DNA from 2 places in the Flavobacterium sp. MMS24-S5 genome. Region 2 is predicted to be linked to the other one. Evidence: riboswitches for the same ligand, from Rfam matches in the RefSeq annotation. Region 2 holds a riboswitch; the other holds the start of a gene.

Region 1 (12,573 bases), 2.3 Mb from region 2:
TTGCTCATTAAATCAAACATTTTTTTGTTTACAATTACCGAGGTTACTTCATCTTGACCATCAAATTTGTCAAAAGCGCCTTGGGCGTAGAATGTTGTGCTTACTAATGCGAATACTAAAGTTATAATGAAATTTTTACTCATACTTAGTTTATTGCTTTTTTGGTATTCGTGAATCGTTGATTTCATGACTATTTTTGTGTTTAATTACTGTTTAAAAATTTTGTTTTTTGATTGTTCGAATTCATTAATGTACTGTACACTTTCTATACCTACATTAACATTGTTTGATAATAAAGCCAAGGCCTTTTGAGTTGCTTTTAAAGCTTCTTCGGGATCATCGTAGGTTCCTAATTCTGTTTTCGAAGCTACTGCAGTAGTGTTTTTTTGTTCGCTCGCAAAATAATAGGTTCCAATTCCCAGCAAAACAACAGCTGATGCCGCAATCGATAACCACGCTACGTTACGTTTTTTAGATTGTAGTGGAATTTCATACGTTGATTTCTGTTCTTTTGCTTGAGAGAAATATCCAAACATAGGTTTGTATTGCTCCAAATGCTGCGCAACATTTGGTGAAGAGAAATATTCTTTTAATTGATTTTCCTCAGCAATAGAAGTTTCTCCCTGAAAGTATTTTTCTAATATATTTTCTATTTTATTTAGTTCCATAAAGGTGTGTATTTGTCATTGATTCTCTAATTTTTTTTCTCGCTCTAGAAAGTGCCACTCGTATTGCTGTTTCGTTCATATTTACGATTTTGGCTATTTCTTCAAATTCATATTGCTCCACATCTCGTAGCTGAATTAATAATTGCATTTGTTCGGGCATCTCATTTATAATTTTTTCAACCCATTCTAAACTGTCTTGATCTTCCAGTTTTTTATCCAATTGAGGCTGCCGATCGGTAAAGTTGTTGTGGACAATTTGCAGATTGCTAGCTCTTTTAGATTTTAGCTGATCGAGACAATAATTTTTGGTCATAGTCATCGCCAATGCTTCTACGCTATTATAGCTTTGCAGATTGTCTTTTTTGTTCCATAATTTTACCATTACTTCCTGAGTTGCATCTTCTGCTTCTTCGGTGCTAGTAAGCAATCTTTTTGCCAGACGAAAAACTTTGTCTTTAAAAGGATTTATTAATTCTATAAATACAATTTGGTTCATTAATCTGATGGTTAATCGTTAGCTTATATATTCAAGACGAGATACAATTATATTTGTTACAACAAAAAAGAAAATATTTTTTATGTAAAAAAAATACTGCTTTAAGGATAAAGCTAAAACTAAAGATACTACTTTTACGTTTATTCAGAATATAGATAACCTACACGATATGAAAACAAATTTAAAGAGTATTCTTCTTCTCTTTTTATTCGCATTTTCTTTACAGTCATGTGAAGATCAAGATGATGTTGCAGCTCCAGCAGACTTGCAGATTAATAATTTTATTTGGAGAGGACTAAATGAAGTCTACTTATGGCAGGCCGATGTGCCCAATCTAGCAGATGGACGTAATTTGCAACCCAATTTTAATCAGTTTTTAAGAGGATATTCTCATCCAGAGGATTTGTTTGAAGATTTATTGAACAAGCCAGTGAGCAAATATCCAAACGGCGATGCCATTGACCGTTTCAGTTGGATTGTTGAAGATTATACTGTTTTAGAACAGGAGTTAAGCGGTGTTACAAAAAATAATGGTGTCGATTTTAGATTGAGTCGCGTATCTTCAGGATCGAATGATGTAGTAGGTTTTGTACGATATATTATTCCAAATTCTGATGCTTCTACTAAAGCAATTAAGCGTGGTGATTTATTTACGAGTGTAAATGGTGTGAAACTTACGGTTTCAAATTATCAAGAATTATTATTGAATAAGGATAGTTATACGCTAAACTTGGCAGATTATAATGGAAGCAGTTATGTTTTGAATGGAAAATCGGTTGATTTGACGAAAACTGTTTTAGAAGAAAATCCTATTTTAATCAGTAAAGTGATTCCTTCTGGTAGCCATAAAATTGGTTATTTATTGTATAATGGTTTTTATCCTGGATATGACGATAAATTAAATCAGGCCTTTGGCGAATTCAAATCGCAAGGAATAACAGATTTAGTTTTAGATCTTCGATATAATGGAGGAGGATCTGTTACATCTTCTATTAGACTTTCTAGTATGATTACAGGACAGTTTGACAATCAGATTTTTGCTAAAACGCAGTTCAATACAAAGTGGATGAAAGATATGACTGCTGATGATTTGGAAAGTTTGAATTACAGATTTGTAAATAATATTGAAGGAAAAGCGCTAAATAGCTTAAACCTAACTACAGTTTATATTATCACAACGGCTAGTACAGCATCTGCCAGCGAATTGGTTGTTAACGGATTAACGCCTTATATTAATGTCGTTCAGATTGGAGAAACTACGACAGGTAAAAATGTGGGATCGTATACCATTTATGATTCAGAAACTTTATTTACTAAAAAAGGAATTAATCCAAATCATAAATATGCAATGCAACCTTTAGTATTTAAAATTTCAAATTCTGCAGGTTTTGGAGATTATACTCAAGGTTTGCAGCCTACTTATGTACAAAGAGAATATTTGGATACTTATGGAGTTTTAGGAGAAACGTCTGAACCTTTGCTTAATCTAGCTATTTCAAAAATTACAGGTGTTTCTGCTAGAAGAGTTCTAAACGATTCTGAACCAGAACATCCTTATTTGACCGATTCAAAAATTATAAACGGATTAAGACACGGAATGTATTTTCAAAATGCTCCAAAGAATTTTTAAAAAATCTTGTAATAAATAGAAAAGGCTTTCAGTGATAGACTGCACCCAAAAGTTTAGACAAATTAATAATTAAGTTTTATAATAATGAGCTCGATATTGTATCGGGCTCATTGCTTTTAGATTAAGTTTTATTCTGTCATTATTATAATAATTAATATACTCAATAATCTCCTGTTTTAATTGACCAATGGAACTGTATTTTTTAAGATAAAACAACTCTGATTTTAATGTTCCAAAGAAGTTTTCAATAATTGCATTGTCAAGACAATTTCCTTTTCTGGACATACTCTGTTTAATTCCTTTTTCTTTTAATAAGCATTGGTACTGTTTCATTTGATACTGCCATCCTTGATCAGAGTGCAGCGTTAAATTAGTATTGTCGGGTATTTTCTTAAATGCTTTTTCAAGCATCACGGCTACCTGATTAAATACAGGTCTTTCAGCCAGTTCATAACTAACTATTTCTCCATTAAACAAATCAATTATTGGTGATAAATATAATTTTTTTCCTGAGACGTTAAATTCAGTTATATCGGTCGCCCATTTTTGATTAGGCACTGATGCTTTAAAGTTTCTGCTCAGAATATTTGGGGCAATCCTGCCTTGTTCTCCTTTATAGGATTTATATTTTTTAACTCTGATCAGGCTTTTTAATCCCAACGATTTCATTAGCCTTAAAACTGTTTTATGATTGATGATTATCCCTTGAAGCTTTAACTCACTAGTGATCCTCCTGTATCCGTAACGCCCCTTATGCTTAGAATAAATTGATTTTATAAGTTCTTTTACTTTTTTGTATTTATCAGCTGTTTTACTCTGTTTTTGATAATAATAAAAACTGCTGCGCGCCACATTACTGCAATTTAAAAGTAATTTTAAATCATAGCGATGCCTTAATTCCATTATGACTTGCGATTTTTGGCTTTTTCTTCGGCTTGAATTAAGGCTTGTAACTTTTTTAGATAATCAATTTCACAGCGTAATGCTTCATTCTCCAACAGAAGTTCTTCTTCCCTGGTTAAAGGTTTTTCAGATTTACTTTTTTTATCTTTAAAATCACTCATAGATTTTGGTCTCCCTTTTGGTTTTAGTTTTAATCCTTCTAAACCAAAATTAGCAAAATCTTTTTTCCATTTAATGATAATTGAATCCGAAGGAATGTTAAATCGCAAACGAGCTTCTCTTAAAGATAATGAATCCCTGCAAATTGACTTTAAAACCTTTAATTTAAAACCAATCGGATAAACCTGATTTTTTCGTGACATTAAACCTGCCCTTCCATATTCCCTGTAAAAACTGACCCATTTGCGTATATTAGATTTGCTGGTTCCTTTCTCGCTAGATGCTAATGCAAATGAATAATGTTTAACAACTACTAATTCTACACACTCAAGTTTGAATTCATAGCTGTGCTTGACTTTTCTTTCCATAAAAATGCCCCCAAATAGCGTCTAACTTTTTGGGGGCAGTGCATGATGAAAGCCTTTTCCATAAAAAAACAAAAACTAATTCTAAGGGTAAAATTAATCGTTAAAGTAGAATCCATTTGGACCTAAACCAACAGTTAATTCTTTTAATAAGCTTCCGCTTAAATTATAAATATAAGCTTTACTGCTTGAAGCAAAATCACCACCATCTGCAATAAAGATTCTATCATCTTTTACAGCAAAACCATACATTTTTCCGTACTCAGAAGTTGAGCTGTATTCGAAAATTGGAGTTGTAGAAGCTGATGTTGCGGTGTAATCCATAGCGTAAACTGCAGTTTCTAGAGTGTAGTATATTTTATTGTTGTAAATGTCTAGGTTTCTAACTCCATCAAGAGATTCTGGAAAAGTAATTTTGCTGATAGAATTGTCAGATAATTTTACTTTTATAATTTCACTTCTTTCTCCGTATGAGCTTCTAATAGTGTATAAAACACCATCTTTAATTTCCATTGTATCTGCTCCTAAACCAATAGCTAAAGAAGTTTCAAGCTTGTTTGTTGCTGGATTTACTACAAGTAATTTATCGTTATTGTAAGGTTCAGTTACATATAGCTTATTGTTGTAAACTTCAATATGGTTAGCCGTTGCGTTTAAAGCAATTGTAGATTCTACTTTGTTTGTAGCTAAATTGATAACAGCTATAAAATCATCTGTATTACCAGCTGGGTTTGTGTTCGATGCATAAGTATTAGCATTAGTTACATAAGCTTTTCCGTCTTTTACAACACCGTATCTAGGAGTAATTAATCCAGTCTCAATTTTTGCTTCAAGTTTAAATGTATAACGATTTACTACATTTATAACATTAGAACCTCCAGCAATGATGTATGCTTTATCTCCATCAAAAAAGATATTCTGAAGATATTTTCCAACAAAATCAGAACCATTTACAGTACTGTATACATCTTTTGTGAAAGTATTTAAATCGTCACTAACAAAAGAAACAGAACCTCCATCAGTAAAATTTCCCTCATTTAAGATGAAAATTCCATCATCATAAACTCCTTTTGGATCATTGGAGTCATCGTCATTAGAACAAGAAACAAAAAGCGAAACGCTAAGTGCTACTAAAAATAATCTAGTTAGTTTCATTATATTAAAATTTAAGGTTTAAGTACAAATTAAAATTCCTTCCTGGCATTGGTCTATATTCTAAACTTTGATAAAATGTATTCCAAAGATTTAGAACTTGAAATCCTACTTTAAAAGAAGACAAAAGTTTAAAATCGTAATCAATTCCAATATTTGATACATTGTAGGCATCAACAATTTTATCAGGATTGTTGTCAGATTGCGTATAGACAAAGCCATTATAAAGAAATTGATAATAGGCAGAAATGTTTTTTCTTGAGTAAGCAACAGAAGCTGTGACTTTATTAAAAGGAACAAAAAATAATTGTTTTTTGGTTTCAACATTTTCTGAGATGGTATAAGCATAAGTTGCATTTGCAGTCAAGTTGTTTTTGCCATAATTTTTTTTCCAACTCAACAATGTTTCTGCTCCATAGCTATTTACTTTGTCTGTATTTTGTGGCATCCAAATTCCATTTGTTCCAGGAACCCATCTCAACAAATCTTTTATTTTCATGTAATAAAAGGTCTGCGTTATATTAAAATTTTGAAAAGTAAAAACATTGCCTATTTCTGCTTGATAGGAGCTTTCAGGTTTTAAGTCTGGATTTCCGCCTTCTTCCCAGTACAAATCATTGAAGGTTGGTATTCTGAAATTTCGTGATGCATTTAATTTCAAATTATATAATTTCCCAAACTGATAAGAAGAACCAACTGAAAATAGGACAGGAGATTGGTAGTTGTCTGTGAATTCTTTTCGAATGCCAAATTCGTTTTTCCAATTAACTGAAGCGTCTTGTTTAACAAGCAAAGCGGCAGAACTTATTTCTCTCACATTATCACCAAAACCAGAACCATATCCTTTAGTTCGATTATAGTCCAAAATTCCGTTTACTTGCAATGATTTGAATAATTGATATCCTAAGTCTGCTTTTGTAATAAAGCTCTCTGTTTTTCCGTAAGTATAAATATTACTCGAATTATCGGCATAATATTGATAGTTCTCGAAAATATAAGCAGTTTTTAAATTGGTAGTAAACTTCCCAAAGTTACCGTCATATTCTAGTAAGTTTCTATTAAAACCATTAACATACTTACTTTTCATTTCCGATTCGGAAACTAAAGAAGTATTTCTATCTGTATTTGAGGTTTGGGTATATAATTTTAGAATGTTTTTGGCATTAATTTTATAACCCGCATTGGCGCTTACCGTAATAATATCATATTGGCCATTTTGGTTCCAGCGCTGTTCGCCTTTCCAGTTGTACTGATTCAGATATTTATAATCGTTTGTTGAGCTGTTTTTTGATAATCCAATTTGGGCACTCCATTTTTTGTTTGAAATAGAAGTTTTATAATTAATCCCAATCGTATTAAAACTACCGTAATCTAGTCTTAAATTATTCTCAAAACGATTAGAAAACAACAAATCGTTGTTTAAATGCACTGTTCCTCCAACTGCACCGCTTCCGTAAATCACGCTTCCGCCACCCGCTTTTACGCTTATCGAATTGTAATCGGAACCTGAAATGGTATTAAAATCGGTGCTTCCGTTCATTTGGGAATTAATGTTAATTCCGTTCCATATTACTGCGGTCTGAGAAGAAGTTGTTCCTCTAAAAGCGACGGTAGATAACATTCCGCGACCGTATTCTTTAAAGTAAATCGTAGAATTAAAGTTTAATAAATCGGTTAGAAGAGCTTCGTTTTTGCCAATAACAGAATCGTTTAATTTTAAAACAGATTGTGAAACCGAATAGTTTTTTAAATTTTTGTCTGAAACCAATACTTCTTTCAAGCTGGTAATAGAATCACTCTGCGCCGAAAGAATCTGGCACATTACAAATGAACAAAAAGCAAGAAGTCGTTTTAAAGTCATAATTCCTTCACTCTTTTTCCCGAGAGCTCGATAAATTGTTACAAAGGCAGGTCTCCTGGCTTGCGTCTTGCTGTTTACCTTCCCATCACGCGGGGCGTGACAGTGGTGATGTAGTTACAGCAAGCATTCATTTTTGTGAACTTAGCTTACAGTTGCGGGTACAGCTCAAGAAATTACTTGATTCCCTTTTAATGTGTTTTTGAATTAAAAACACAACCTTAATTTGCTGCAAAGATAAAGTTAAAAATACTGATTATTCAAATTTGTTTTATGTTTAATGAAAAATTATAAATTATTTGCATTAAAAATCGATTTTTATAACTTCTCCGAAATCAACTTTATTATTGAAAGCTTCTTTTAACGGCAATGAACTCTGATAGCATAAAATACTTCTGATGATTCCGGCATGAGCAACAATTACAATTGGCTGGTTTGTTTTTGAAATGGTATCAGATAAAAAATTACCAACTCTTTCATGTAATTCAACAAAAGATTCTCCGTTTGAAACTTTGATATTCACAAAATCTTCCATCCACGGGTTGAGTTCTTCAGACGGAATTTCGTTCCAGCTTTTCAATTCCCAATCGCCAAAATTCATTTCTTTTAAGCGTTCGTCTTCGTGATAAGAAATACTTTTAATATTTTCTTGAATGTGTTTTGCTAAAATAACACAGCGCTTTAAAGGACTAGAGAAGATAATGGCCTCTGAAGGAAGCTCAGAAATAATTCTGCCGAAAATTTCATCAAATGGCGTTGCAATATCAACATCTGATTGTCCATAACAGATTCCTTTTTCGCAGATGGTTTCGGTATGGCGAACTAGATAAATTTCCATAAAAATAAAATGCTTAAATAAAATATCACTTCGCAAACCTGTTGTGTAGCGCCAAGACAATCTCCTGTATAACCGTCAATCCATTTCTGAAAATATCGAGCTAAAAAATATCGAGTTATAAAAACGGGAATTATAGCCAGAAGAAATTTTAAATCAAAATAAGAAAATACAAGCAGCGGAATTAATCCAAAAAAGAATGATCCAAAAACTTCTTTCCAAGTATATTGTTTAGCGATTGGTTTGCTTTTGCTTGAAGCATCATCACGAGAATATTCGTGTGTAAAAATAATGCTTATTGCTGCCAGACGACTTAGTGAATGAGCAGAAATGAACAAAAGAAAAATTAATAAAATGTTATTGGTGAAAAGTAGAATGGATTCTGAAAGAAGTTTGAATTTTAAGAGAAAAAGCAAAACCAATCCGATTGCTCCATAAACACCAATAGCGCTGTCTTTCATAATCATTAAGATTTTTTCTTTGGCTCAGCCTCCGCCAAAACCATCACAGACATCGGCAAATCCGTCTTCGTGAAAAGCTCCGGTTGTTAAAATAGAAGTAATCATTGACAATATAATAGCAATTTCCGTTGAAAGAAAAAATGAAAAAAGATAAAAAGCCAGAAAGGAAATACTCCCAACAATCCAACCAATAAAAGGGAAATATCTTGTGGCTTTATTTAAATAATCTGGATGATGTGTAATGTTTTTTGGACACGGAATTCTGGTGTAAAACATTAAACAGGTGAAGAAAATATGTAGTTCTTTTTTCATTTGATTATGATTGTTTGGCTAAAGCCCTCTTTAGGAGCAAATTTATAACCTCCAGATAAATCTGGAGGCAAATCAAAAATAAAATTTTAAAAAAATGATTTCTATGAATTGCCAACATCTTTAGATGTTGGTTTATTTAAGGCACAAAGATTGGCTTTAGCCAAATTTTATTGAGATTGCTTACATCCAAAATTGACTAAAATTCTTCACATTTCATTTGATTATGATTGTTTGGCTAAAGCCCTCTTTAGGAGCAAATTTATAACCTCCAGATAAATCTGGAGGCAATTTAAAAGTAAAATTTTAAAAGAATAATTTCTATGAATTGCCAACATCTTTAGATGTTGGTTTATTTATAAGGACAAAGATTGGCTTTAGCCAAATTTTTCTTAAGATTGTTTAAATCCAAATTTGGTCATAAATTCTTCATATTCTTCTTGAAATGTTTTCTTTTTATGATGCTCTTCTTGATTTTTAATATAATCCCGAACTTTATCTACAATAGATTCTGAAACTGAAACTGCAAAATATTCATCCTGCCATTCAAATTTATCTCTAGTCAATTGATTTTTATTAATCCAATATGAAGATTCACCTTTTAATAGCTGTATTGTTTTCTGAAGAGTCTGATTATTACCTAATGAAATTAAACAATGGCAATGATCAGAATATCCACTAATGAAATGAAGATAAATTTCTTTATTTAATGCATTTTCTTTCATGTGATGCCACACTTTTTGACGAAGATCAGCTGAATTTAAAAAAGGAAATCTGTTTTTGGTACTCCAAACACAATGAATATAAATTTTTGTAAAAGGCATGTAATAAATAACTTTAATTAGAAATTCAAAGTTATGAACTTTAAATCTTAAAAGAAAGTTATTTCCTACTTATGCTCGCGCTTTCAAAACTCGCCATTTCATTCAAAAAAGCTTCAGCCGATTTTAAAATAGGAAACGCGACAGCACAGCCAGTTCCTTCTCCCAAACGTAAATCGAGATTTAAAATAGGTTTTGCTTCTAAATAATTTAGCATTTCCGAATGCGCTTTTTCAGCAGAGCAATGGCAAAAAACAGCATTTTGTTTGATATTCGGATTTATATTGGAAGCAATTAAATAGGCCACAGTACAAATGAAACCATCAACGAGAATTAGCATTTTATGATCAAAAGCAGCCAACATTCCGCCAGCCATTTGAAGAATCTCAAAACCGCCAAAATAGGAAAGTTGCGAGATTAATTCGGTTTGACCGGAATAATTATCTAATGCTTTTTTAAGTAAATTTTGCTTTAAAAGCAGTTTTTCGTTTTCAACTCCAGTTCCTTTTCCGATACATTCTTGAATAGGAAAACCGGTTAAAAGGCTCATTAAAACAGAAGCGGTTGAAGTATTTCCAATTCCCATTTCGCCAAAACCAATGCAGTTTGAGCCGGATTTTGCAATATTTTCAACAATCGATTTTCCTTTCTCAAAACAGAAATGAACTTCCGATTCGCTCATTGCGGGAACGTGTAAAAAAGATTGAGTTCCTTTTGCAATTTTAGCATCGATTAATTTGGCATTAGTTGGAAAATCATAGTTGACGCCTGAATCTACAATCGACAATTCAATATTATTTTGTTTGCAGAAAACGTTTATTGCCGCGCCACCATCCAGAAAATTATTGACCATTTGTCGAGTAACATCCTGCGGATAATCACTTACGCCATGATTTGCAATTCCGTGATCGGCTGCAAAAACGATAATATTTGGTTTTACGATTTTTGGATTTAAAGTTTCAAAAACTGTTGCCATTTGAAAGGCCAAAGATTCTAACGTTCCTAAAGAACCCACAGGTTTTGTTTTTGAATCTATTTTTTCTTGTAAAAGTGTATGGAAATCAGATTTGTTTTGTATTTCGTTTTCTGATTTCAAATCAAAATCTGGAACATTTATTTGATGAATTTCTTTGATTTCGGTACAAATAGGCGCTTCCGATTTTTGTTTCCAATGCAATTGTTGCAGCATTGGCTGATTGTTGTAATTGGTGGCTGGTTTTCCGATGCAGAAATATCCCAGAGGTTCTATGTTTTCGGGTAAATCAAGAATTTTTTTAAACTGATAATAATTGAGAATCGAAACCCAACCCATTCCATAACCTTGTTCTGTCAGCGAAAGCCAAATGTTTTGCGCGGCACAAACTGAGCTGAATTTTACGGCTTCGTTACTGCCAATTGTACCAATCGTAAACTGATTTAGAACCGAACGGTCATAAGCAATTATAAGTCCGATTGGTGCTTCTTCAATTGCTTCGAGTTTTAGTGATCTGTAAAGTTCTTTCTGTTCAGGATTGTCAGTAAGCTCTTCGGCTTTTTTATTATAATCTAAAAAAAGCTTTTTAATAGACGTTTTAACCTCGTCTGACTTAATCAGAAAATATCTTGTAGCATCGGTTAATCCGACAGAAGGTGCCCAATGGCCAGCTTGTAACGCTTTCTGAATTACTTCGTCTGGAACTTCATCTGTTGTAAAATGTCGGGTGTCTCGGCGGGATTTTAATATATCGTCTAAATTACTCATGTTATAAAATTACAATTTTTAAATTCCAAATTCCAAGCGTTAAGCACCAAAAAAGAAAATTCCAAATTGCAAAACTTATCATAAGCTTTGGAATTTGGAATTTAAAACTTGGAATTTCGTTTCGATTTATTGGAATTTGGAATTTTTAAATTTGAGATTTATCCTTTTATTTTAACCGGAATTCCCGAAACCATCAGTACAACTTGATCGGAATTAGCGGCAAGAAATTGATTCATCCAGCCTTGAAGTTCAACAAATTTCCTCCCTATGTGAGTTTCTGCATGAACGCCCATTCCGATTTCGTTTGTTACAATAATGATATTGGCATTTTCATGTTTGGCAATGGCAAGAAATTCTTTTTTCGCTTCTTCCAAACTTAGCTCCACATCGTTTTTAGTATCGATAAAAAAATTAGTCAGCCAAAGCGTTACACAGTCAATTAAGGCCGTTTTTCCAGAAAAATCAATTTCGCTTAAATATTTCTCCTTTTCAATATTCGTCCAGTGTTCGTCTCTTTCCTGCTGATGACGATCAATTCGAGTTTGAAAATCTGCATCCCATTTTCGAGCAGTCGCTACATATAAAGGAGAGTCTGAAAGTTCTAAAGCTAGTTTCTGAGCATACCCACTTTTTCCAGAACGCTCGCCACCAGTTATCAAGTAAATCATTTTTATTAATTATGAGTTATGAGTTATGAGTTATGAGTTTTGTTTGGCAATTTATAATTTAAATATGAGCTATTCACTCATAACTCATAATTTATAACTCATAACTCTTAATAAGGGCAATGGCGGCAGTTGTTTCCGCAGCAAGTTCCTCTTTTTAAGTGAAACCAAGCTTTAAAAACGTAATTCCCATTTTCAATATAATAGTCAATTCCTTCAATTAAATTGTCATTTTTGGGCAGTAGCATAGCCTTATTATTAAGAGCCTTTTTTGGAGTAACAGTTTCGATGTAAGCATCAATTTTATCTTCGCAAGCTTCCTTAAAACATGCAGGACAAAGGCAATCGCCTCCATCAGAAAGATTGAAAATAGGTGGATAATCATTACACCAGCACTTATTTTCGGGTGAAGTGTCTCCACATGAAAAAGCGTTTTCACAACTGGAGCAGATTTTTGTTTTTGGTGCATTCATCAAATAAAAGGCTATTTGTTTAAATTTGTACGAATAA
Region 2 (12,573 bases):
GAAATTTCCCAAATTACAGGACAATCCTTTAAATCGATAGAAAATGCGAGAACCAGATTGCGCAAAAAGTTCGATTTAACCAACGAAAAAGTAAATCTTTCCACTTATCTGAACAGTTTTAAAGTCGATTTATTGTAAAATAATTTTAAGTGTAACTGTTTGATATAGTTGTTTTTATTTTAAAAAGAGTGTTTTCTGAGTGCTCTATTTCTGCCTGCGAGTGTTTTTGCATTAGTCCTTTTTTTTCGAGCCTTATAGCGTCCTTCTATTTTTACCAAACGATTATCAAAAACAAGTTTGGATGAATACCACAAAAAAAGAAGAACCCTCTAAAAGTCTGGAAGAACTTCTAGAAGAAACAAAAACAAAAAAGAGTGCGCTCTTAAAAATTCTACAAAAAATAACGAAAGCAAGTTCTAAGAATCAACCGCCGAATTGATTCTAAGAACTTGCTTTTGTGGTTTTCTGCGAACCATCATATCTATTAACTCGCAGCCTTAATACTAATTTTAAATTTAAAAAAAATGAACCAGATTTACTCTAAACCCAGGTATTTGTTTCTTTTGTTAGGTTTCTTGGTCTGTTCCGCTGGAATGGCTCAGTCTCCTTTTCCAAAAAACAAAACATCTAATGCGCAGACGGCCGTACAATCGCCAGCCGCTAATCAGAAAAAAGAGCAGCTTTCTCAAAAAAAGACCGATCAGAATGCTAATCAGGATTATGATTCTAACATTCTTTCACCTCAAAAAAGTGTCAATGGAACAGCACTTTCGCAACAAGAAAGTGATGATGTAAATAAGAGATTAAAAGCTAGTCAGAAACTTTTTGACAAAAGTCAAAGTGCTTCAACGGCAAAAAATGTTCAAAGCGCAGACAGTACAAAAGTGAGATCTTTTGCAAAATCGTCTAATCTGACAATTCGCAATGTGTTTGAAGTTAAAAGAGCAGATTTTGAACTTTCGAGTGCAGATAAGATGCAACTGAGATCGGTTTCAGATAAACACGGCAGAAGTCTTGCTACTTATCAGCAAATGCATAATGCTGTTCCTGTTGAAGGAGCGATTTATAAAGTGAGAGATAATAAGAGCAAAATTGAAGCTTTTGGGCATATCAGTAAAAAATTGCCTGCAAACAGTAATTATAAAGTAAACGCGTCGGCAGCTTTACAAAATGCATTAAATACAGTAAATGCTAAAGAATATGTTTGGCAAAGCAAAAAATTATCGGCTTTAGTCCATAAAAAAATCAGTACAAAACCGCAAGGAGAATTGGTTTATGTGGGACCTAATTTTTCTTCTGAATTAACAGAATATCATTTGGCATGGAAGTACGATATTTTCGCTACAAATCCGCAGTCAAGTCAGACGATTTATGTTGATGCTAATACAGGAAAAGTCATTTTAAAAATTGATTTAAGTAGAGATCTTCATTCTTCTTCTTCGCCTATTATTGATGGCAGAAGTACAATTGGTAAAGGAAAAGCAAGATTCTCTGGAGATGTTACTTTTGGTACAACTCAATATACAGATGGTTATAGATTAGAAACTTTGGAAGGAAAATACAAAGTGCCCATTTATACTTTGAATATGAATCATGCAGAACATGCATCTGATGAAGTGCTAACAGAATATATCGATGAAGATAATAACTGGAATGATTTATACAACAAAGATCATGATGAAGTGGCAATCGATATTCATTGGGGATTGCAAAAGACTTTAAACTATTACGAAGAAAAATTTAGCCGAAATAGTGTTGATGACAAAGGAATGACCATTTTTGGTCTTGCTCACTTAGGAACCAATGTAGAAAATGCCTCTTGGACAGGAGGATGGGCGCAGTTTGGAGATGGTAAAAATCAGCCTTTTGTAAGTTTGGCCATTACTGGACATGAATTAACGCATGCAGTAACACAATTTTCTGCCGGATTAATTTACCAAGGAGAATCGGGTGCAATGAACGAATCTTTTAGTGATATTTTCGGTGTTTCTATTGAATTTTACGCTGGAAGAGATACTAAAAATGATATTTGGCTTTTGGGAGACGAATTGTATTCTCACGGAAGTTTAAGAAGTATGGCTAATCCAAAAGCCCAAGGTCAGCCTGATACCTATGGAGGTACAAATTGGGTAAATCCAGCCAACACATCGTATGATAATGGAGGTGTGCACATTAACAGCGGTATTACCAATTATTGGTTTTATCTTTTGGCTGAAGGTGGAGAAGGAGTTAATGACCTTAATAACAGTTATACAGTTAAACCAATTGGTTTAGCTAAAGCGGAAAAGATTGCCTACATAGCATTAACAGAATATTTATCGCCGTCTTCAAATTTTAGCGACATGCGTCAGGCAACTTTGATGGCAACAGAAGATTTGTATGGTTTAGGTTCTGAAGAGTTTAAACAAGTTACTAATGCTTGGTATGCCATTGGGGTAGGTACAGCTTATGCAGATCGACAAATAACTATTGTTTCGGTAGAAAATCCTTCAACTTCTTGCGGGCCATTAAAAGGTGACGAGCCTTTTTATATTACACTAAGAAATACAGGAACTTCTGTTATTAAAGCGGATGAAGTTTTAAATTTCAAATTAAGAGCCATGGCAAGCGCACTTGGCAGACTTATTACTTTTTATACCAATGATGGGAAAGTTCCTTTTACTAAAGATTTAGGAATTGGAGAAGAAACAACTATCGAAGTAAAAAGCACAATACCGTATCAAATAAATGCGACGACCTATGTAGAAGTAAAAGTAGATCTTAATCCGATTGTAGATTTTGGGGTTAAAGAAGGATATTCTTTTGTTACAGGTTTATATGTTGCCACTGCACAAAAAGATTTTGACATTAAAGCTACAGCTTTAGATCTTCCAATGTATACAGGAGATTTACTTGCTACAAGTTATACTCCGGCTATTAGGATTTTTAATTTAGGCTGTCAAGATATTCCAGCGGGAACTGTTTTAAAAATTGGATATGCCGATACCAAAGCTGGAAGCGCAACAATTTGGAAAGATGTGACATTGCAGACTGCTTTTAAAGGAAATTCAGAAATGAAAATATCTTTTGATACTGCTGTCGATTTATCAGCGGCGGGATTACACACTTACGAAGCTTATGTAACCTATGATAAAGATCCAGTTACTACAAATAATAGTATCATAAATGCTGCTTACAGCGATGTTATAACACAATTTCCTTATAGTGAAGGATTCGAAAGAACGCCTGGAGGATGGAACACAAAAGCATTAAGCGGGAATCAGAAGTTTGTATTTCAAAATTATCCTGCATCTTTTAGAACCGTTAAATCACAATATATGTGGGGAATGGTAGACTTTAAAGGAAATGACAGAATGGGACTTAATTCTGATTTCGTTTTAGAATCTCCAATCTTCGATTTTACTAATGTAGTTTCTCCGTATGTTGAATTTGATTTGTATTATTTACTGCATAGAACTTACGATGGTTTAATTGTTGAATATTCGGAAGATAAAGGTAAAAGCTGGAAAAAAATAAATACAGTAAATTACCCAGAAATAGAACATGGCAATGATTTATTTGATGGCGCTTGGTTTACAGGTGTAAATACCCAACTTAGAAAAGATCCGTATCAAATTCGTTTAAATGAATTAGCAGGAAAAAAAGCGGCTATTCGTTTCCATGTAAAATCGGATGACTATTATGACGGATTCTTAGGTGGATTTATAGATAACATTTTAGTGAGCGATGCGCCTTACGATTTAGAAGTTATATCGGCAAAATTAGACGCTGGTAAATGTGATATCAACAATAATAATGCGGCAGTAATTGCTAAAATAACAAACAATTTTGCGACTGCAAGTCAAGAAGTTATTATTACAACTAAAATTCTGGATGCAGCAAAAGTCGAAGTTTTTTCAAAATCAGAAAAAACAACTTTAAACTTCGCTAAGTTTAAAGACACGATAAACTATTCTGTTCCTAATATTAATCTAAAAAATATCGGAGAGCATACGATTTCGGTTTCTGTTTTTCCTGAAGACATGGCAAAAGACCTTAAGCAAGGAAACAATGCCGTAACATTAACGTACGATAATTGGAATAATGAAGACATGAAAGTTTCTGTACTGCCTTACAAAATGGATTTTGAAGACGATTCTAAATATAAAGGATGGAGAACTTCTGAAAATAAAGGTTCTGCAGGATGGCAACATGGAGTGCGAGCAGATTTAGGCTCTCCAGGATGGTTTCTTGAAGATCACACCAAGTTTATGGCAAGTAATGATGACAAATGCAATTGTGATGCTTCAAACGATATGTTGGTTTCACCAGTATTTGATTTAACCAATTACAAAGAAGCACACTTAGCATTTGATGGTTTTGGAGATCCGCAACAATGGTCAGACGGTTTTGTAAAAGTAAGTACAGATGGTGGAACAACTTGGAAAGAGGTGTTTAAAATGCCTTATTATGGTGCTTGGTTTGGATATAACGTTGATTTAAGTGCTTATGCTGGAAATTCTTGTGTTATGGTTGCTTTTCAGCATAATGACAACGGCTTTTTTGGTAATGGTTTTGCAGTAGATAATATTGAAATTACATCAACTAAAAGTAATTTACAGCTATCGAATTTAGTTGTGGGTGAAACGGTTTATGAAGATGTACCTTCGCATGAGTTTTATATTGATGCAAGAAATGTAGCTTATAAAACATTGGAGAAAGTTACGATCAAATATCAAATTCTTCAGAACGGAAACGCCATTGGTGAACCAGTTTCATTAGAAAGAACTAAAACGATACGACAAGGTGAAACTCTTGTTTATAAAATAGACGGTCTTCCTAAATTAGCTGCTGGAAATTACGAAATTAAAGTGCAGGCAACTGCCGATGGAGAGGCAAATACAGATGTTAAAAGTCTTACTGCATCTTTTCAAGTTGTTGAAAAAGCATTGGAACTAAACACAGAGGATTTCTCTAACCTGACGCAAGGTTCAATATTTGGATCAAAAGGGTTTATTTCTAATCAAAGTGATGAAAATTATCCTTGGAGAGCTCTTACAACTCCAGATAATACCTATTTGACGGTTCCACTAGAAAACCGAACAGGAGACGCTAACGGTAAACTTTTATACAGTCAATTAGAAGGTTATTATTACTATAGCGAATTAATTTCTCCACTTTATAAACTATCTGCAAGTGCTACAGCTTTAGAGTTTTATTACGCTATGCAAAGTAATGTCAATGATGCTTTAATTGTAGATATTAAGCCAGTTGGCGGAGAATGGACTGAAGCTTGGAGAGCAACAAATCAAGGAACTTATGTAGATACCGAATGGCAAAAAGCAGTCTTAAACATTACCAAATATGCTGGAAAATCAGTATTGTTCCGTTTTAGACATGCAAAATCAGATGGGTATTCTTATATGGTTTTAGATGATCTTAAAGTGATTAGCGAGGCTGTTTTAGATGTTTCTGTTCAAATTTTGTCTCCAAAAGATATTTGCGGTAATAGCGAAGTAAAAGTTAGACTGACAAACGAAGGGCAAGTTGCTATTAAAGAAAATTCTATCCAGTTAGATTTGGAGTATAGTAATACATCAGAAAAAATCTCAGAAGCCGTTGCATCAGGAATTCCAGTTGGCGAAAGTATTGATTATACTTTTATCAAACAGCCTAAATTAGATGACTCTGGAGATTCTCATGTATTTGCCATAAATGCAAAAATGGAAAACGATGCTATCGAACAAAACAATAGTATCAAGAATTATGTATACCAAGGTGTACCGTCAGATTTTAAAATGTTTGATGTGTCAGTTATCCATGCTTATGCAGGCAAAAGTGTATTTCTGGATGCAGAGAGAAACTTTTCTGCTAAAGAATTAGAAGCGACTTCATACAAATGGAGTTCAGGTGAAACTACCAATTCTATAAATGTTGATAAAGCAGGAGATTATACCGTAACAGCAACATTAGAAAACGGATGCAGCCTTACTGAAAAAGTAACGGTGGTATTTGATACATTCGAATCTGAGCTTCCAAGCGGAGATGTTTGTGGTCTGAAGTAGTTTTAAATCCTGGAAATTATGCTGCTTACGAGTGGTTTGATGGTTCTACAGATCCAATTTTCACTACAACAGAAAGCGGAGATTACTATGTAACGGTTTACAACGAACACGGATTAGGAAAAATTTTCACTACAACGATTAATGTTCTTGAAAACACAGTTCCAGAGATCCAGGCATTAGAAGGAAATAAAATTACAGCTTCTAATGATGCTGCTGGCTACCAATGGTATTTAAACGGTAGGCCTTTGCCAAATGCAACCGAAAAAACAGTTGCTACAATTTGGGAAGGAAGTTATAGTCTTCAAGTAACCAATGCACACGGCTGTACAAATATGTCTGCTCCAATTGATTCTAAAGGGTTGCTTATCGGAAAATTGACAAATTCATTCCGAGTTTTCCCAAATCCAGTGGCAGATAATGTAAATATCTTCTTGGCTGAAAAAGCAGAAGGTGAAGCTGAAATGAAAATTTACTCTATGGAAGGCAATGCCGTTTGGAGTAAAACCTATTCTGCTGTTCCATCAAGTGTAAATGTAAGTCAGCTTGCAACTGGAGTTTATATTTTAGACTGTACAGTTCAAGGTAAAAAGTACACGGCTAAGATCATTAAAAAGTAACAAAAATACAGATAGAAATGGCAGTTCTCGTGTAGAACTGCTCTTCTAAAAAATAAACGAAAAAGATGAAAAAATCAAAGCTAATAATCTGTGCACTACTGATGTGTGCAGGTGTAATGGCCCAAACCGAAAAGGTGAAACTGGGAGTAAAAGCGGGTTTGAATATTTCGAGCCTAACATTTGATGATAACGAATTGAACTCCTCTGATAAGACAGGATTTACAGCCGGTTTAATGGCTGAAATTCCGTTGGCAAAAAACTTCTCGGTACAGCCGGAGTTATTATACAGTCAGCAGGGAATGAAATTGTCTTATTCAGATCCAGAAGTTCAAAACTCACATTACAAAAGCACCATTGCCATAAATTATTTAAACATTCCAGTAATGCTGAAATATTATGTTGTTAAAGGGTTGAGTTTACAAGCTGGGCCTCAAGTAGGAATACTTTTAAAAGCAAACAATAAATATCAAGATAACTTTTTAGGTTATGATAATCATGAAGAAATGAATTTAAAAGAGTATTCAAATGGAGTAGATGCTTCTGTAAATTTCGGATTGGGTTATCAGTTTAAAGACAAATTTTATGCAGATGCAAGATATAATGTTTCTTATACTAATGTCTTTAAAGATGTAACCGCCAACACCAATTATAGTATTAACAGCGATATGAAGAACCGAATTTTTCAAATAACAGTAGGTTATTTTTTTAAGTAGAGTTAGTAACATTCTTCTTCATATCTTTTTTAAACCACTCTTTTTTAGGAGTGGTTTTTTTGCTTTAGCAATATTAATTTTGGACGAATTATAGAGCTTAATTTTAAACCTATTAGCTATTTCTTTGAATCGATATCACAAATAAATCTTTTTGCGAGAATAAATAACACTACTTATATTATTACATTTGTATAGTAATTCTATAGGATTTGTATATATGATTCGGACAAACTCATTTAAATTAATTGTCTTTTTACTGTTTTTAGTAGTTAGTGGATATTTAAATGCACAAAAAAGAGATAGTTTGTCGCAGCAGTTTTTGATGAATATAGAAATACGTCCAAGAGCAGAATATACTTCAAATTATATGCTTCCTCCAAATGACTCGATAGATCCCTATTTTTACATAACGCAGAGAAATAGAGTTTCAATGCAATACTTGCGTGAAAAATGGTTTATAAAATCCGATTTACAAGAAATTCATTTGTGGGATGAAGCAAATTCAAATTCTAAAGTCGGAAGCATAAATTTTTATCAGTTGTTTTTGGAAACGAAATTTAAGGACATAAACTTTCGTCTAGGAAGACAAAATATTTTATTAGATAACGGCAGATTATTTTCGGATGCGCCTTGGGCTCAGCAGGGTAGAGCACATGAAGGAATTCGAATTATGAAATATACGCCACATTTTGCCCATGATTTTTTCTTTGTTTTTACGAGAAAATACAATACAAGTTTTGAAAGTGCTTATTCTCCAGTTGCTTCCAATAAATACAAATACATGCTAGTGTACAACTTTAGTTATAATTCGAATAAAAATCTTTCTTTTAATTCTATAAATACAGTTGATTTTTTAGAGAAAACAAATTCAGAAACACTATACACTCGCGCCACTACAGGAGGAAGAATTGAGTTTAAAAAGAAGCAATGGTATTATACTTTAAATAGCTATTTGCAATTTGGTAGAAATCAAAAAGGGCAACATTTGTTTGCATACTATTTCCAGCCAGAAGTGAAATTATCATTGCCAAAAACTACTTTACGATTAGGAGCGGAGATAATTAGCGGAAGCAGTTTACAGACAGGGAAAGAAAATTCAGGAGACTTTGATGTTTTATATGGCGTTACTTGGAAGTTTAATGGAAATATGAATGTTTTTACGCGTTTTCCTGCTGATGTTGGTGGAAAAGGTCTTGTGAATCCATATTTGTTTGCTTTGTTTCCAATAAATTCAAAACTTACGTTTCGTTCAGATTTTCATCTTTTTTATACACAATATTCTTTGCAGCATAATTTAAATCAGGCGATGTCAAAATTTTTAGGATGTGAAAGTGATATTTCTATAAAATATGTTCCTATTAAAGAGCTAGAAATTAACGGTGCATTTTCATTTTATAAATCTACAGATTCAATGACAAACCTTCCCAAGGTACAAGACGTAGAAAAACTGTCGTTTTGGAGTTATTTGATGGTTTCGTATTCTTTTAATGCGATCAATTTTAGAAGAAACAAAAAATAATAGGCTTTAAAATCTTTCGAATTTACATTTGTAAAAGATAATTATATCTTTGCGGCTGATTTTGGTCTATTTTTTCAATTCAGAAGAAATAGTTAAAAGGGAATCAGGTGTAAATCCTGAACAGACCCGCTACTGTAAGTTCTATTTAAGTCTTTAAACATTACTAATGCCATTGTTCGTTGTTTCGGATGAGAAGGCCGTTTAAAGATGGAATAAGTCAGGAGACCTGCCACGATCACATAGTTTAAAACTTTCGTGGTATGAAGTTGAGGACAAGATAATGACCTGCTATTTAGGATAGTTGGTCTATTTCTATGTTTTTATAATTGTTGCATCACGTAAAGTTTATTTAATAAAATCGTGATGTATAATTTGAGTAAAACTTTATTTTCTGTTTTTTTAGTACTTGTTCCTTTTTTGCTTCATTCACAAGCAGTGACTGATAGTTCGCGGGTTTTAAAAGAAGTTGTTTTAAAAGGAAAACCGTATCAGGAAGTGATTCCCGTACAAAGTCTTTCGGGCGTTTTGCTCGAGAATTTGGCGACTCACAATGTCGCAGATGCTCTTCGTTATTTTGCCGGAACTCAAATTAAAGATTATGGCGGAGTGGGCGGCCTTAAAACGGTTGATGTTCGTAATATGGGAACGCATCATGTTGGTGTTTTTTATGACGGAATTCAGCTTGGAAATGCTCAAAACGGCGTAACCGATTTAGGAAAGTATTCGCTTGACGATATGGAATCGCTTACGATGTATAATGGCCAGAAAAGTGAAGTTTTCCAGTCAGCAAAAGACTTTGCGGCTGCTTCTACGATTTATTTGCGAACCAAACGTCCTGTTTTTACAGGCAATAAAAAAAACAATCTTCTGGTTCGTTACAAAACAATGTCCATCAATTATCACGATCCTTCTTTTAGATGGGAACAAAAACTGAGCGATAAAGTCAGCTTAAGTGTAAGCTCAGAATACATCAAATCAAACGGACAGTATAAATTTAGATACAAAAGAAAAAATCAAGACGGAAGCATTGCCTACGATACCACAGCAACACGATGGAATAGCGATATTGAAGCATTCCGATTGGAATCGGGCTTGTTCGGAAAAATAAATAAAGGAACTTGGGATGCCAAAGTGTATTACTACGATTCTGAAAGAGGCGCTCCAGGGGCCATTGTAGAAAATAAGTTTCGAGATGGTTTCCGTCAATTTGATAAGAATTTTTTCGGACAGTCTTCTTTAACGAAAGACGTTTCAGAGAAATATAAATTTCAGCTAAAAGGAAAATTTGCTTACGATTACACCCATTATATTGCACGAGATACAACCAATGTTTTAGGAGAAACCGTAACAGAAGGCGTGCAATCTGATGATAGTTATTATCAGCAGGAAGCCTATTTTTCTGCAGTCAATATGTACAGCATTTTACCCACTTGGGATGTTTCGCTCTCAACCGATTTTCAATACAATAAACTAAATGCAACCAGAAGAGGCATTCGGACACAGTTTTCTTTTCCGCAGCGTTATACTGCACTTGTTTCTCTGGCAAGTTCCTATCGATATGAAGGTTTTAAAGTTTTAGGAAATGTACTCGCAACTCGCGTTATCGAAGAAGTGAAGTACAATGCCAAAGCACCCAATAAAACCGAATTTACTCCCGCTATATTTCTTGGTTATACGCCGTTTAAGAAATACGATTTCAATTTAAGAGCTTTCGCTAAACGAATTTTCAGAATGCCCACTTTCAACGATTTGTATTATACCATGATCGGTTCGAGCACTTTGAAGCCAGAATACATGAATCAATACGATGTTGGTTTTACGTATAATTTCCCCGTAAGGGAAAGCTTTTTTGATAAATTTTCTTTTCAGGCAGATGCTTATTATACCAATACAAAAGATAAAATTATTGCTGCTCCAACAGGAAATTTATTTCGCTGGATGATGACCAATATAGGGCAAGTAAAAGGAAAAGGAATCGAAACGGTTTTGAATATGGCAACGCATTTTAATAAGCTAAAACTAGATGCCAATTTAACCTATACGTATTCTCAAAGTCAAGATTTTACAAAGTTTGTCGGTTTAGAAATGTCTTCTTATGGCGATCAGATTCCCTACACGCCTTGGCACAGCGGATCTGGAATTTTGAATGCGGGTTATGAATCTTGGAATTTCAATTACAGCTTTATTTATGTCGGAAAACGCTACAACGGAAATGTCAATAATATTAAAGTAAATGAAGTTCAGCCTTGGTATACACACGATTTGTCGGTTCAAAAATCTTTCACATTCAAAGATTACAAACTGAATGGAACGGTTGAAGTCAACAACGCTTTGAATCAGCAATATGAAGTGATTTACAATTATCCGATGCCGGGAAGAACATTCAAATTTATAATCAGTTTTGAGTTATGAAAAAGAGCATTTTAAAAATAGTATTCAGTTTAAGTATTGCCATTTTTTTAGTTTCGTGCAGAGAAGACGAAACGATATTTCTTTCTTCGGATGTGAGTGTTGCAGCACCAAGAAGTGATGGAAAGATTGAAGGTTTTTATCTTCTAAACGAAGGTAATATGGGAATGAACCGTGCGAGTTTGGATGTTTTCAATTACAGAACAGGAAATTACACCACAGATGTGTATTCAGAACGAAATCCTTCGGTTGTAAAAGAATTGGGAGATGTTGGAAACGACATTAAAATCTACGGAAATAAGGTTTATGCGGTCATTAATTGTTCTAACAAAGTGGAAGTTTTAGAAAAATGGACAGCAAAACGCATCAAGAAAATCGATATTCCAAATTGCCGTTATGTGTCTTTTTATAAAGGCAAAGCGTATGTGAGTTCGTATTCTGGACCTGTTGCTATAAATCCGAATGCTGAAATTGGTTTTGTTGCCGAAATTGATACGACTTCATTAGAAATAAAAAGAAAAGTAACGGTTGGTTATCAGCCCGAACAAATGGTCGTTCATAACGGAAAATTATATGTTGCGAATTCAGGCGGTTACAGAGTTCCAAATTATGACAGAACGGTATCTGTAATTGATTTGGAAACATTTACAGAGATTAAAAAAATCGATGTTGGAATAAATTTATACAGCATGCAGATTGACAGCCGAGGCGATATTTATGTGAGTTCGCGAGGTGATTATTACAACACGCCATCCAATCTTTTTGTTATAGATACGCAGACAGATGAAAAGAAAATGCAACTCGATATTCCGGTTTCTGGAACTTGTCTCGTTAACGATTTATTGTATTACTATAGTGTTTCTTGGAGCTATCTAACGGGAACCAATAAAGTGAGTTACGGAATTTTGGACACCAAAACTAAAAAAGTAATTACAGACCAAATTATCACAGACGGAACCGACAAACAAATCATGATTCCGTATGGACTTCAAGTCAATCCAGAAACCAAAGAAATCTACATTACCGACGCTCAAAACTACGTGGTAACAGGCTATATCTACTGTTTTACGCCCGACGGAAAATTAAAATGGAAAACAACCGCAGGAAATATTCCCGCTCATATTGCTTTTATAACTAAAAATTAAAAAATGTCAAACAAAAACCTTTTCAAAATCGCTTTGTTTTCAATTCTCTTTTTGGGATTTGTTGCCTGCGATAAAGACAACGAAGAAGATTTGCTTCCTGCAGAAGTGCTGAAAGAATCGTATACA

What was found. Region 2 has a riboswitch for cobalamin ahead of ACPWTF_RS23300 (TonB-dependent receptor). Riboswitches for the same ligand answer to the same signal wherever they lie in the genome.
Region 1: another riboswitch for cobalamin. It lies ahead of ACPWTF_RS07900 (TonB-dependent receptor plug domain-containing protein); the one in region 2 lies ahead of ACPWTF_RS23300 (TonB-dependent receptor).

The regions. Positions count from the first base shown of each region.
Region 1 covers NZ_CP190016.1:1,742,333-1,754,905, reverse strand. Annotated here, with positions in the region: gene ACPWTF_RS07930 (DUF4252 domain-containing protein) at 1-188, opposite strand, end outside; gene ACPWTF_RS07925 (hypothetical protein) at 207-668, opposite strand; gene ACPWTF_RS07920 (RNA polymerase sigma factor) at 655-1,164, opposite strand; gene ACPWTF_RS07915 (S41 family peptidase) at 1,334-2,794, shown strand; one part of gene ACPWTF_RS07910 (IS3 family transposase) at 2,864-3,741, opposite strand; one part of gene ACPWTF_RS07910 (IS3 family transposase) at 3,741-4,224, opposite strand; gene ACPWTF_RS07905 (DUF5074 domain-containing protein) at 4,318-5,376, opposite strand; gene ACPWTF_RS07900 (TonB-dependent receptor plug domain-containing protein) at 5,381-7,234, opposite strand; cobalamin riboswitch at 7,263-7,470, opposite strand; gene cobC (alpha-ribazole phosphatase) at 7,536-8,069, opposite strand; partial or broken gene ACPWTF_RS07890 (adenosylcobinamide-GDP ribazoletransferase) at 8,054-8,839, opposite strand; gene tnpA (IS200/IS605 family transposase) at 9,229-9,660, opposite strand; gene cobT (nicotinate-nucleotide--dimethylbenzimidazole phosphoribosyltransferase) at 9,719-11,398, opposite strand; gene cobU (bifunctional adenosylcobinamide kinase/adenosylcobinamide-phosphate guanylyltransferase) at 11,557-12,066, opposite strand; gene ACPWTF_RS07870 (DUF5522 domain-containing protein) at 12,174-12,536, opposite strand.
Region 2 covers NZ_CP190016.1:5,055,103-5,067,675, forward strand. Annotated here, with positions in the region: gene ACPWTF_RS23275 (helix-turn-helix transcriptional regulator) at 1-138, shown strand, start outside; gene ACPWTF_RS23280 (M4 family metallopeptidase) at 555-6,044, shown strand; gene ACPWTF_RS23285 (T9SS type A sorting domain-containing protein) at 6,029-6,661, shown strand; gene ACPWTF_RS23290 (porin family protein) at 6,727-7,374, shown strand; gene ACPWTF_RS23295 (alginate export family protein) at 7,592-8,893, shown strand; cobalamin riboswitch at 8,939-9,141, shown strand; gene ACPWTF_RS23300 (TonB-dependent receptor) at 9,257-11,305, shown strand; gene ACPWTF_RS23305 (DUF5074 domain-containing protein) at 11,302-12,447, shown strand; gene ACPWTF_RS23310 (cell surface protein) at 12,451-12,573, shown strand, end outside.